One region of the Bradyrhizobium sp. IAR9 genome, then DNA from elsewhere that is predicted to be linked to it. Evidence: riboswitches for the same ligand, from Rfam matches in the RefSeq annotation. Region 1 holds a riboswitch; each other region holds the start of a gene.
The links. Region 1 has a riboswitch for cobalamin ahead of metE (5-methyltetrahydropteroyltriglutamate--homocysteine S-methyltransferase). Riboswitches for the same ligand answer to the same signal wherever they lie in the genome.
Positions count from the first base shown of each region.

Region 2: linked by a shared signal. The riboswitch ahead of GGD67_RS05405 (DUF1636 domain-containing protein) and the one ahead of metE (5-methyltetrahydropteroyltriglutamate--homocysteine S-methyltransferase) in region 1 are both predicted to bind cobalamin.
Region 3: linked by a shared signal. The riboswitch ahead of GGD67_RS05340 (energy-coupling factor ABC transporter permease) and the one ahead of metE (5-methyltetrahydropteroyltriglutamate--homocysteine S-methyltransferase) in region 1 are both predicted to bind cobalamin.

Region 1 covers NZ_JACBZW010000004.1:564,559-568,835, forward strand. Annotated here, with positions in the region: gene GGD67_RS14640 (nodulate formation efficiency C protein) at 1-318, opposite strand, end outside; cobalamin riboswitch at 1,221-1,424, shown strand; gene metE (5-methyltetrahydropteroyltriglutamate--homocysteine S-methyltransferase) at 1,528-3,873, shown strand.
Region 2 covers NZ_JACBZW010000001.1:1,143,752-1,148,028, forward strand. Annotated here, with positions in the region: gene cobN (cobaltochelatase subunit CobN) at 1-805, opposite strand, end outside; gene cobW (cobalamin biosynthesis protein CobW) at 805-1,839, opposite strand; gene GGD67_RS05405 (DUF1636 domain-containing protein) at 1,836-2,210, opposite strand; cobalamin riboswitch at 2,305-2,526, opposite strand; gene cobO (cob(I)yrinic acid a,c-diamide adenosyltransferase) at 2,568-3,203, shown strand; gene GGD67_RS05415 (cobyric acid synthase) at 3,209-4,277, shown strand, end outside.
Region 3 covers NZ_JACBZW010000001.1:1,130,442-1,134,718, forward strand. Annotated here, with positions in the region: gene cobT (nicotinate-nucleotide--dimethylbenzimidazole phosphoribosyltransferase) at 1-731, opposite strand, end outside; gene cobF (precorrin-6A synthase (deacetylating)) at 742-1,491, opposite strand; gene GGD67_RS05340 (energy-coupling factor ABC transporter permease) at 1,538-2,215, opposite strand; cobalamin riboswitch at 2,252-2,471, opposite strand; gene cobA (uroporphyrinogen-III C-methyltransferase) at 2,517-3,248, opposite strand; gene GGD67_RS05350 (cobyrinate a,c-diamide synthase) at 3,245-4,277, opposite strand, start outside.

The DNA.
Region 1 (4,277 bases):
CTGTTCGTCTGATGTATCGACGCGGTGCCTGGTCCACGAAACGAAAACATAGTCATTTTCGTCAAGTTCAGCGACGCCCCACATTCGAGGGACGAACTGCGCCACCTTCGAGACATTGGAGATAATTTGTTCTATTGTCTCGCCGTCTTGCGCTCGCCACGTTGACTTGAATCTTTCGATAAGGGGGCTCTCGTTGGCGCGAACACTGTTGCTCGTCGCAGCCAGCCCGGCCAGGCATATCAGGGATTGACCGAGACAAAACCATAACGCGCGTCTTCCAGACATTTTCCTCATAACTGTCGGCCTATCTGCTTTCATCCACACGTCATTTCTAAAGCGGGGCAACCTTTAACCTGTTATACGCGAGCGCAAGAAGTTAGCGGCGACGCGGCGGGGAGACCGATGGTGTCCCGTGCGAGCAGGCGCTCCCCTCTATGTCACGCGCCGCTAACTTCGCTGCCGGCGACAGCCTCAATTTGCTGTACTGGACTTGCCCAGCAGGAGGAGACTGGGCATGCCGAAGTCTTGCATTCTTCGTGCCAGGTAATGGGCGGCAATTCACACCGCTTTTGTGTCCTCTTTGTCGACTTTCCGACTGGCCCAGGTCTCGATGTTTCCTTTCAGCGCTATCCAGCGCGGCTTATGCATCCTCGTCTCGCGACGGTTTGGTTCGGTATCGTTGCCAGAATGTGCGTTTCGATCTCTGCCAATTTGCGGCCAATGGGCCATGGTGCGTTTGGCGCTCCCGTCGCGACTCGCGGCGCTTCGAGAACAGCCTCAGTCCGGAGCGCTTTGCACTCGACGGCCAACGACGCGAAGCCGATCTTCACCGCCGAGCATTTGGAGTCTTGCTGAACCGCAAATCAACGTGCTGGCAGGGTATGTAGCTGGCTTCCCAGCTTGGGCCTATTCAACACGGATCCTGTTGGCCGAGAAGGTGGCTGGATGGTGGACGTGCTCAAAGAACCGCTGGGAAGCCGGGACGCGCATCAAATGCGTTCTGCTCGAGGCAGCAGTCCCGACCGCGCAAGTCGCATTTGTCCCTTCCATCGATCGGGCATGCGGCAAAGGGGGCAGCTGCGATGGTCATTCCAATATCGCTGACTGGAGAGCGCTTCTACGTCGACTCAACGATAAAGATGCACGGTCATTCGCGTAGCGGATATCGCAGCACCAGCTTGAGACATAATCTGAGAGGTTGACGGAAGACTTCTCTTGCCGATAATCCAAGTCGTCGAGGTTCTCCGGTTCCCATTTGATCCGGAGCTAAGAGGGAAGCCGGTGACAATGCCGGCGCTGCCCCCGCAACTGTGAGCGGCAAGCCGCTGTCCAACGACGTCACTGAAGCCTGCGCGGCTTCGGGAAGGCCGGACAGAAGCGATGACCCGCGAGCCAGGAGACCTGCCCCGACAATATATTTGTCCACGGGGCGGGGTGTCCCGGTGGTGCGCCAAGCAGCCGTCGCACCGCGCGACTTCCCCTGCCTGCGTCCGCCATGGCCTTTGCCCCCAACATGGGGTTCACGCTATGACTCTTCTCTCCCTTCCGGTTGCCACCCTCGGAACGCCACGCATCGGTCCAAGGCGCGAGCTCAAACTCGCTCTCGAAAGCTACTGGGCCGGAAAAAGCAGCGAACAGCAGTTGCTCGAGGACGCAGCTGGCCTGCGTGCCGCGAACTGGGCTCGTCAGAAATCTATCGGCGTCACGGTTATTCCATCGAACGATTTCTCGCTGTATGACCAGGTGCTCGACACAAGTGTCATGGTTGGCGCCATCCCGGAGATCTACGCCTCGAAAGCCGAATCCGTTTCGCTCAAGACGTACTTCGCCATGGCCCGCGGGTCACAATGCGACGATCAGGATGCGAGTTGCGGTCACGGACCGCGCGGATTTGGCGCACCCGCGCAGGAGATGACCAAGTGGTTCGACACCAACTACCACTACATGGTCCCCGAGTTTCACAGGGGACAGACTTTCAGGCTATGCTCTCGCAAGCCGATCGAGGAGTATGAGGAAGCCAAGGCCCTTGGCTTTCAGACCCGCCCTGTCCTGATCGGGCCGGTCACATTCCTAAAGCTCGGCAAGAGTCCCGATCCTGCGTTCCAGCCACTCTTACTACTGGATGAATTGATACCGGCCTATATCGAGGTTCTGCAGGAATTGGCCAAACGTGGGGCAAATTGGGTTCAGTTCGACGAGCCCTGCCTGGTTCTTGATCTGGATGAGAGGGCGCGACAATCTTTGCGACATGCCTATGACCGGCTCGCCAAGGAGGGGCCGGCCATCAAGATCTTAGTCGCCAGCTATTTCGGCGATCTCGGGGACAATCTGGACACCGCCTTGAGCCTGCCAGTCGCCGGACTGCACCTCGATCTGGTTCGAGCGCCACAGTTGTTGGACCAGATCATCGCTGGCGGCCGAAGTGATCTAGTCATGTCACTCGGTGTCGTCGACGGCCGGAATGTATGGCGGTCGAATTTGTCGTCGCTGCGCCAGCGGCTCGAACCCGCGATTGCGAAGCTCGGCAAGGATCGTGTACAGATTGCCCCATCCTGCTCGCTGCTTCATGTGCCGATTGATGTTGAACTCGAAACCGGGCTCGCCTCCGACGTCAAGAGCTGGCTTGCTTTCGCGGTCCAGAAGATGCGAGAGCTCGCGAACCTGGCGCGGGCACTCGCAGGCGACCAGAATGTTGCGCTAGCTCTTGCCGAGTCGGAATGTGCCGCGACTGTCCGCCGGACTTCGCCAAAAATCCATGATGCCAATGTCGCTGTCCGGATGAAAGCGATCGATCAGACCATGCGTCGGCGCGCGAGCCCATCTGCCCGTCGTGCCGAGATCCAAAGCAATCGTTTCGGACTACCGGCTTTTCCAACCACGACGATCGGATCGTTTCCGCAGACCAAAGAGGTCCGGAATGCCCGTGCGGCGCATGCCCGAGGCGCTATGAGCGACGAGCAATACGACAGGTTCCTCAAGGAGGAGACGGCGCGCGTCGTACGCTGGCAGGAGGACATCGGTCTCGATGTCCTCGTGCACGGCGAGTTCGAGCGCAATGACATGGTGCAGTACTTCGGTGAGCAACTCGCCGGATTCGCATTTACCAGGAATGGATGGGTGCAGTCCTACGGATCGCGCTACGTCAGGCCACCGATCCTGTTTGGCGATGTAGTGCGGTCGAAGCCTATCACCGTAGGCTGGTGGCGCTACGCGCAATCACTAACGAGGAAGCCGATGAAGGCGATGTTGACCGGACCGGTGACGATCTTGAACTGGTCCTTTGTTCGCGATGATATTCCCAGAAGCGAGGTCTGCCGCCAGATTGCGCTCGCGATCCGAGACGAAGTCCGCGATCTCGAGAATGCTGGTGCGACCATGATCCAGATCGACGAAGCTGCACTTCGCGAAGGATTGCCGTTGCGTCGGTCGGAGTGGACCGCCTATCTCGATTGGGCCGTGGATTGCTTCCGCATCTGCTCATCCGGCGTCGCTGATCAAACCCAAATTCATACACATATGTGCTACTCGGAGTTCAACGACATCATCGGCGCGATCGCTGCAATGGACGCAGATGTCATCTCGATCGAGACATCGCGGTCGAAAATGGAACTACTCGACGCGTTCAGGAACTACGAATATCCAAATCAGATCGGGCCGGGCGTGTACGACATCCACTCTCCACGCGTTCCCGAGGCGGGCGAAATGAAGGAGCTGATGGCGTTGGCTCGGACCCGGCTGCAGGATTCGCAGCTCTGGGTCAATCCGGACTGCGGCCTGAAGACGCGCAAATGGGAGGAGGTTCGGCCGGCGCTAGCGAACATGGTCGCTGCCGCCCGCCAACTGCGCGCTGCATTCGATTCGCGAGGCCGTTGATCCGGGCTTGGATCTCTTCTCGACAAAGTTGATCCTCTTGCGGTCATTTGCGCTCTCCATAATCGATGGAGCCTTGGGAACACAAAAAAAGCCCGGCCCCCGCTTAGCGGGCCGGGCGAAAGTCTGGGAGGAGCGACGCTGATGCGTCGCGCGGGCTTCGGCGGAAGAGAGGACAACCGCCGGTTCGATTACGGCAAGGACATTCGCCGAAAATCTGAGCCCAGTTGAAGCACAAGCTCAGCATAGCTCAATTATGCAGTGGTATGCGACCGTATAGCCTGAAGTGTACAAATATACACCAAGGTTTGTCGCTCAAGAGCACGTCGGCAACGATTACGACAGCGACGAGGGGAGGTGGTGATGGCGGGGCGGTCACCGCCGGCACGAGCCGCAAACTCGGTGCG
Region 2 (4,277 bases), on a different contig from region 1:
CAGCCGCGGAGAACGCCGTCGCGTTGACGATCGCCGCCGGAGGATTTTGTGCAAGATGCGCCCGCAACCAATCCGCGACGCCCGCGGCCTTCAGCGAGGTCACGAACACGCCGCAGGCTTCAAAGCCGCGCCCGCGCAGCTCTGCGATCAGGGCATCGACCGGGCCCGTATCCGCGGCGGTGAGATATGAGCGATAGAACGTTACCAGCACACGCGGCTTGCCCTCGCCGTGCGCCGGTGCCGCAATGACGCCGCGGGCGGGATCGTAGAACCCCATCTCGGGCACGGCGGTGTCGCCGATAACAGGCCCGGCATAGAGTCCCGAAGCCAGTGCGAGCTGTGCGATCGCGGCTTGCGCGGCGACCGGTCCGCCAGTGTCGCAGAGCACCTTGAGCCGGCGCAGCGTCGAGACCGGCACGGTCGAGTATCCATCCAGCCGCGGATCGTCGCGGCCGTCGGCCGGCAGCACGGCCAGCACAATGCCACGGTCCTTGGCGAGCTGCCGGAGCGCAGCCAGACCATACGGCCAGTAGGACTCACCACCAATCAGACGAACCAGAATGCCACGCGCCTGAGACAGCGTGCGCTCGATATAGGTGTCCACTGACAGCGGATGGCGCAGCTCCGCGAGATTGGCGAGCCGCAATGACGGCAGGCTCTCGCGACCACGCCGCCAGCCGGCTGCGAACGCCGCGAGATCCGAATCCGAATACGAGAGCACCACGAGATCGGCCGGGTCCTGGCCGATATCCCTTGGCGTCGCGGTCTCCTCCAGACCGCGGCTCTCGCGGAAGACGACGTGCATCAGATACCTAGTCCTGCCTTGATGGCAGCCTCGTCGATATCGCCGTGCTCGCCGATCACGACGAGCTTCGACTGCCTGTGACCTGCGCCCCAGGGCTTGTCGAACTGGTGGCGCACACGCTCGCCGACCGCCTGCAGCAGCAGCCGCATCGGCTTGCCCGCGACCGCGATGTAGCCCTTAGCGCGCAGCACGTTCTGCTCGCGCGCCAGCTTCTGGACGGATGCGACCAGCGCATCGACGTCGGCGACTTCAGGGAGGTCGACCACGACCGAGGCGAAATCATCGTGCTCGTGCTCTTCCTCGCCGTCATGATGCGAGGGACGCGCGGCGAGATCGTTCTCGGCGGCGGCGCCAAGACCGAGGATGACGCGCGCATCGATCGCACCGTCGGTCACGGGGAGCATCGGCACGCGGCGCGGCATCTCGGCGGTGATGGCAGCCTTGGCCGCTTCAAGTCCCGCCGCCCCAGCGAGGTCGGCCTTGGTCAGCAGCACGATGTCGGCGCAGGCGATCTGATCCTCGAACACTTCCGACAGCGGCGTCTCATGGTCCAAATTCTCGTCCGCCGCGCGCTGCGCTTCGACGGCGTCAGGATCCGGCGCAAAGCGGCCAGCGGCGACAGCCTCGGCATCGGCGAGCGCGATCACGCCGTCGACGGTGATCCGCGAACGGATCTCCGGCCAGTCGAATGCCTTCAGCAGCGGCTTGGGCAGCGCCAGGCCCGAGGTCTCGATCAGGATATGATCGGGTCGCACGGGCCGCGCCAGTAGTTTTTCCATGGTCGGAATGAAATCGTCGGCAACCGTGCAGCAGATGCAGCCATTGGCGAGCTCGACGATGTTCTCCTCCGGGCAATTGGCATCGGCGCAGGATTTCAAGATCTCGCCGTCGACGCCCTCACTGCCGAACTCGTTGACGAGCACCGCGAGCTTCTTGCCGCCGGCATTGCTGAGCAGATGCTGGATCAGCGTCGTCTTGCCCGAGCCGAGAAAACCGGTGACCACCGTCACGGGGACTTTTGCGAGCGAGTTCATTCGGCGGCCTCCGGCACGACGGCAATGGGGGGAACGCGGGCAAGCGACTGCTTGCGGAATATTTCCGGCCGGCTGCGCCAGGGCACAAGGCCGTCAGGCGCGGCCGCATAGGCCGCGGCGCCCGCGACCACATCCTGCGCATTTGCATCCGACAGGCGGCCATAGACGTAAGACCACCGGCCGGGCGCGCTCAGTGCGACCGAGCAACCCTGGTTGCAGGCCGACAGGCATTCGACGGGAACCACATTGACACCCTCGGGCACGCCCGCGTCGAGGATCGCCCCATGCAGGCGCTTGCCGGGCGTCGCCTCGCCCTCGCCTGGCGTCTCGCCGGCACGGCAGGTGATGCAGACGTGAAGTGTGACGGTCATCGCCTCTTCCAGATAACAGCGGGAGGCGATGAGGCACACGGACCATTCTTCAGAAGGCCCGTTTTCCCCGTCGCGGAACACCCCGTCCGCCGGTCCAAAACTCGTCCGCGCTGGCAGGTCTCCCGGCTTGCGGAGCAGGGTTTTCCCCTTCGATCCCCGCCTTCCCGATTCCCTGAGGGAATCAGTGGCTTCGGACATCTCTCCGGTCACGGTCGCGGGGGCGGCTGCATTTTGGACCCAAATCTTGCCGATTCGGACCCTATCGCATTCCCTCTTCGCCTGTCATAGGACAGGAACCAACGCCGGGCCACCATTTGCCGGTGGCCGCCACTTGTCAAGCCGAAGGACCGGGACCCGATGACGCCTGAACCGGATACAAAAACGGCCGAAGAAACCGACACCCGCCACGCCACGAAAATGGCGAAGAAGAAGGCCGCCCGCGACAAGATCATGGCGACCAAGAGCGGCGAAAAGGGCCTCATCATCGTCCACACCGGGGCCGGCAAGGGCAAGTCCTCGTCGGCCTTCGGCATGATCGTCCGCTGCGTCGCGCATGGCTTTCCCTGCGCAGTCGTGCAATTCATCAAGGGCGCCTGGGATACCGGCGAGCGGCGCCTGCTCACTGGCCATTTCGGCGACCTCTGCCAGTTCCACGCCATGGGCGAAGGTTTTACGTGGGAGACGCAGGACCGCGCCCGCGACATCGCCGCCGCGCGCGCCGGCTGGGAGAAGGCCAAGGAGCTGATCCTCGATGAGAGCCTGCGCATGGTCGTGCTCGACGAGATCAACATCGCGCTGCGCTACGACTATCTCGACATCGCCGAGATCGTCGAGTTTCTGACCACCTCGAAGCCGCCGATGACGCATGTCGTCCTCACCGGCCGCAACGCCAAGGACGAGTTGATCGAGATCGCCGATCTCGTCACCGAGATGACGCTGGTGAAACATCCCTTCCGCTCCGGCATCAAGGCACAGGCCGGCGTCGAGTTCTGAGTTCGATGGCACGCGCGCTGATGATCCAGGGGGCCGGCTCGGACGTGGGCAAGTCGCTCATCGTCGCCGGTCTCGCGCGTGCCTTCACCCGGCGCGGCCTGCGCGTGCTCCCGTTCAAGCCGCAGAACATGTCGAACAATGCCGCCGTCACCGTTGATGGCGGCGAGATCGGCCGCGCCCAGGCGCTGCAGGCGCTGGCCGCTCGCGTCGAACCGCACACCGACATGAACCCCGTGCTGCTCAAGCCCGAGACCGACATCGGCGCGCAGGTGATCGTCCACGGAAAGCGCATCGCGACCGCGCGTGCCCGCGACTATGCCGCGATGAAGCCATCGCTGATGGGCGCAGTGCTGGAGAGCTTTGAGCGGCTGAAGGCGCGGGCCGATCTGGTGCTGGTGGAAGGCGCCGGCAGTCCGGCCGAGGTCAATTTGCGCAAGGCCGACATCGCCAATATGGGCTTTGCGCGCAAGGCGGACGTGCCGGTCGTGCTGGTCGGCGACATCGACCGCGGCGGCGTCATCGCCCAGCTGGTCGGCATCAAGACCGTGATCGACCCCGACGATGCCGCGATGATCCAGGGTTTTGTCATCAACAAGTTCCGCGGCGATCCCTCGCTGTTCGACGATGGCTACAGGCTGATCGAACAAAGAACGGCCTGGCTCGGCTTCGGCGTGCTGCCCTGGTTCGCGCGCGCCGGCGAGCTGCCGGCCGAGGACGCGCTCGGCCTCAGCGACGCGCGCAAGCCGGGCCAGTGCAAGATCGCCTGCCTGGCGCTGTCGCGGATCGCCAATTTCGACGATCTCGATCCGCTCAAGCTCGAGCCGGGCGTCGACCTCGTGATGGTACGCGCGGGCGAGCCGATCCCGGGCGATGTCCGCCTCGTCATCATCCCTGGCTCGAAATCCACCCGCGGCGATCTCGCCTTCCTGCGCGCGCAGGGCTGGGACATCGATTTGCTCGCGCATCACCGCAGGGGCGGCCATGTGCTCGGTCTCTGCGGCGGCTATCAGATGCTCGGACGCAGCGTCGCCGATCCTGACGGCATCGAAGGCACCGCAGGCGACACGCCGGGCC
Region 3 (4,277 bases), on a different contig from region 1:
GCCGCGATCTCCAGGCCGCCAACGGCGCATAGGATTTCTTCCGGCGAAGCGCCGCCAACGCCGTGACGCGCGATCGCCGCGTCGATCACGCGGGCCTTATGTGCGCGGCCGGCCGCATCGACGCCGGTGCCGCTGCCCGCGATCTCTTCGGCGCTGATGCCGAGCAGGCCTGCAGCAATCGCCGCCGACGTCGTCGTGTTGCCGATCCCCATCTCGCCGAAGATCAAGAGATCGGGCTGATTGGCTTGCGCGCGCGCAACCGCGCGCTGGCCGGCCTCGAACGCATACGCCAGCTCGGCGGGTGCGAGCGCGGCTTCGACGCTGAAATCGCGCGTGCCATGGCGCGGCTTGTCGGTGATGACACCCGCCATCGCCTCTGTTGCCAGCGTGCCGGCGTCGACGACGTCCAGGCTCGAGCCAAGCTCGCGCGCCAGCACCGAGATCGCGGCGCCGCCGGAGGCAAAATTCGCCATCATCGCGATGGTCACGGCTTGCGGATAGGCCGAGACGCCCTGCGCGACGATGCCGTGGTCGCCGGCGAAGACGATGATCGGCACCCGTGCGGCACGCGGCTGTTCGGTCGCCTGCAGGCCCGCAAGCTCGATTGCGAGCTGCTCCAGCCGGCCGAGTGCACCGGTCGGCTTTGTCAGTTGCGCCTGCCGTGCGATCGCCGCCTCGCGATGCACGGCGGAGACATCGGGGCAATTTCGGGTGACCCATTCGGAGAGCATGCTGCCTCGCTTACGGCCTGCGCTTGAGAATGTAGCTGTCCATGATCCAGCCATGCCGCTCGCGCGCTTCCTGCCGCGCCGCGACGATGCGCGGGCCAACCTCGGCGAGCACGCCGGACATGACGATCTGGTCGGGCATGCCGAGATAGGCGCCCCAATAGATTTGAATCCCGGCTGGATCAAGCGACTGGAATGCCGTGCCGCCGTCGAGCATTACAACAACGGTATCCACCCCTGCCGGCCAGCCGCCTTCGCGCAAACGCCGCCCCGTCGTGACCAGAAAGGGCTCGCCGATATCGTTGAGCGGCAGCGCATGCGCCGCGCACAGCGCCTGGATCGAGGTGATGCCGGGCACGACCTCGATGTCAGGCAAGGGATTGAGCCGCCGCGCAATGCGCAGCGAGGAGTCGTAGAGCGAGGGATCGCCCCAGATCAGCAGCGCAACCTTGCCCTCGCCTTCGAGATGGTTCGCAATCGCTTTCGACCAAGTCGCGGCAACCGCATCGTGCCAATCGTCCACGCCCTTGCGGTATTCCGCCTCACCTGCATCGCGCACGGGAAGGTCGAATTCGGCGATGGCTGTGTTATCTCTGGTGAGCACATCCGCGCAGATCGTCCGCCTGAGATCGGCGAGATCGGACTTCGCGGCACCCTTGCGCGGGATCAGGACGAGATCGGCGGCGTTGATCGCTCGAACAGCGGCGCGCGTGAGCTGGTCGGGATCGCCGCAACCGATACCTATCAGGGAGAGCGTGAGCATCGCGAACGCGACGGGCGGCCCTGCTGGCCGCCCGTTCGCTTGTCTCTCAGGCCGCGTTATGCAGGCGCGGGGTGACGAGACCGGGCGCGGTGACGCCGCGCAGCGACTTCGCCAGTGCCAGTACCGCGAGATCGGCGAGCGGCTCGATCACGATGACCAGCGCATAGGACGCCGCGAACGTCGCGATGTTGGCGAGGTTGCTCATCGCAAAGCCCGAGCCATAGAGCGCCCAGAACGCCACCCAGGCGATCACGCCGGCCTGGTAGGTCGTCGAGAGCGCCAACGCCTGCCGATACTTCAAATCGACATAGGCGGTGTTCCGCGAGATGATCCGCGTGGCGATCGCCTGGATCGCGAACAGCGGCACCAGCAGCGTCGTGACGTTCATGCCGTATTGCGGGATGTCGACCGGCTCGAAGAATACGCCCTGGAGCAGCAGGCCGAATGCGAGGCCGAAGGCCGCGGGCGCTGCGCCGAACAGCAGGAACAGTGTCGAGCCGAGAATGAAGTGCACCTCGGAGACGCCGACCGGGAAGTGCGGCAGGATCTCGAAGAAGATGAACACAAGGACTGTGGTGGCGAGCGTCCGCGCCGCGAACGACGTGATGCCCTGCTCACGCACGGTTTCCACCGCGAGCTTCAGCGCAACGCCGCCTGCGGCGATGCCGGTTGCGTAACTCAACACGAGCTTGGCGCCCGTCACGACCCCGGGTTCGATATGCATGGCTCAATTCCTTCCTGCCGTCACACCCGACGGCCTTGGCCTCAAAACGTGCAGGGCCGGTCTCCTGGCTCGCGGTTCCCCGGGATTTCCGGCCTTCCCGGACCTTGCGGCCCAGTGGCTGATCGGAGTCCCTCACCGCTTACAGTCGCGGGGGCGGCTGGGGTTTTGGGCGCCGCAACTGGGTCCGCCCACCCCCATTCCCGATTATGCTCCGGCGCTTTGCGTTGCGTCGAGCACCATGCCTCTCTTGTGTGCCCCTTTCGCTGAGCCTGCGTCAAGGGGCGAACGGCGGCCAAGGCCGTCATGACGGATAATCCCCCGCCAGCGCCCCAAACAGGATCACGGCGGCCGTCGACGCGGCGCCGCCGCGCGCAAGCTGCTCGGCAAGCTCGGCGATGGTGGTGCGGACCAGCCGTTCGTCGGGGCGGCCGAGGGATTCGGCGAACAGCGCGGGGGTATCTGCAGCGAGGCCGTGCGCGATCAACTTTGCGACAAGCGCGGGGAAGGTGCGCCGGCCCATATAGACCACGGTCGTCGCCTCAGGATCGGCCAGGGCCGCCCAATTCAGATTCGGCGGCAACTCGCCGGTGCCATCAGCGCCGGTGACGAATTGCACCCGGCGCGAGGTGTGGCGCCGGGTCAGGGGGATGCCGGCTTGCGCCGCGGCAACGCAGGCCGAGGTGACGCCGGGAACGATCTCGTAGCCGATGCCGGCCTCACGCAGCGTCTCCAGCTCCTCCTCGAGCCGGCCGAAAATGCCGGCATCGCCCGACTTGAGCCGAACCACGCGCGCACCTGTTGCGGCATAGTCGACCAGCAGGCGGTTGACGTGGTGCTGCTTGGTCGAGGGACGCCCTGCCCGTTTCCCCACCGCGACGAGATTGGCGCCGGGCCGGGCGAGATCAAGGATCGCGCCGGAGGCGAGATCGTCATAGAGCACGACGTCGGCCTCGCGCAGCCGCGCGGCGCCCTTGAGCGTGAGAAGCTCGGGGTCGCCGGGTCCGGCGGAGATGAAGGAGACGAATCCGCTCACCGGTCCTCCGCGATCAGATGAAAGAACGTGCCGGTGGCGTGGCCGCGCTGCGAGCCGGTCTCGGCAATGACGGCGCCGGTTGCATCGTGCACGACTGCCAACGGCGTATCAGGCTGGGCAAGAATGGTCGAATAGTGGAACTCATGGCCGCGCAGACGTGCACTGGGGCGATGTCCCGGCATCGGCGCGGCCAGCGTCGCGAGACGATAACCGAGATGCATGCGACGTTTGGCAAAGCTGGTCTCGAGGCCAAGCAGGCCTGTCATCTCATGGCGAACACCGTCCGCATCGGTCAAAGCGGTTCCCAGCACCATATAGCCTCCGCATTCGCCGTGCACCGGTCGCGTTTCGGCGAAGGCGCGCAGGCCGCTGCGAAAACGCGCATTGGCCGCGATCTTGCCGGCATGTAGCTCGGGATAACCGCCGGGCAGCCAGCACACATCGGCGCTCGCGTCGGGCGCTTCATTGGAGAGCGGCGAGAATGTCGAGATCTCCGCGCCCGCCCCGCGCCAGGCTTCCAGCATGTGCGGATAGACGAAAGAGAACGCCGCATCGCGTGCGAGCGCGATGCGCTGGCCCGGCGGCGTCACGTTTAGCCCATTCGCGGCAGGTTGCGGCGACCAGCTGGCGGCCGATCGCAGCACGGCATCGAGATCGACATGCTCGGCAACGAAGCGCGCGGCCTCGTCGATCAGCTTGCCGATCTCGGCCTGCTCTTCGGCCTGCACCAGGCCGAGATGCCGCTTCGGCAGGCTGATCTCGGCATGGCGCGGCAGCGCGCCGAACACGGCAATGCCGGCGTCGTTGAGCGCACGCCGCACGAGGTCTTCGTGGCGCGGGCTGGCAACGCGGTTGAGCACGACGCCGGCGAGCCGTACGCCGGGGCGATAATCACGAAGACCCGCGGCGATCGCCGCCGCGGTCTGCGCTTGTCCGGAAGGATCGATCACCAGCACCACCGGCCAGCCCAGCATCTCCGCAATGTCGGCGGTGGCACCGGTGCCGGAAACACCGGGCGCGGCGACGCCG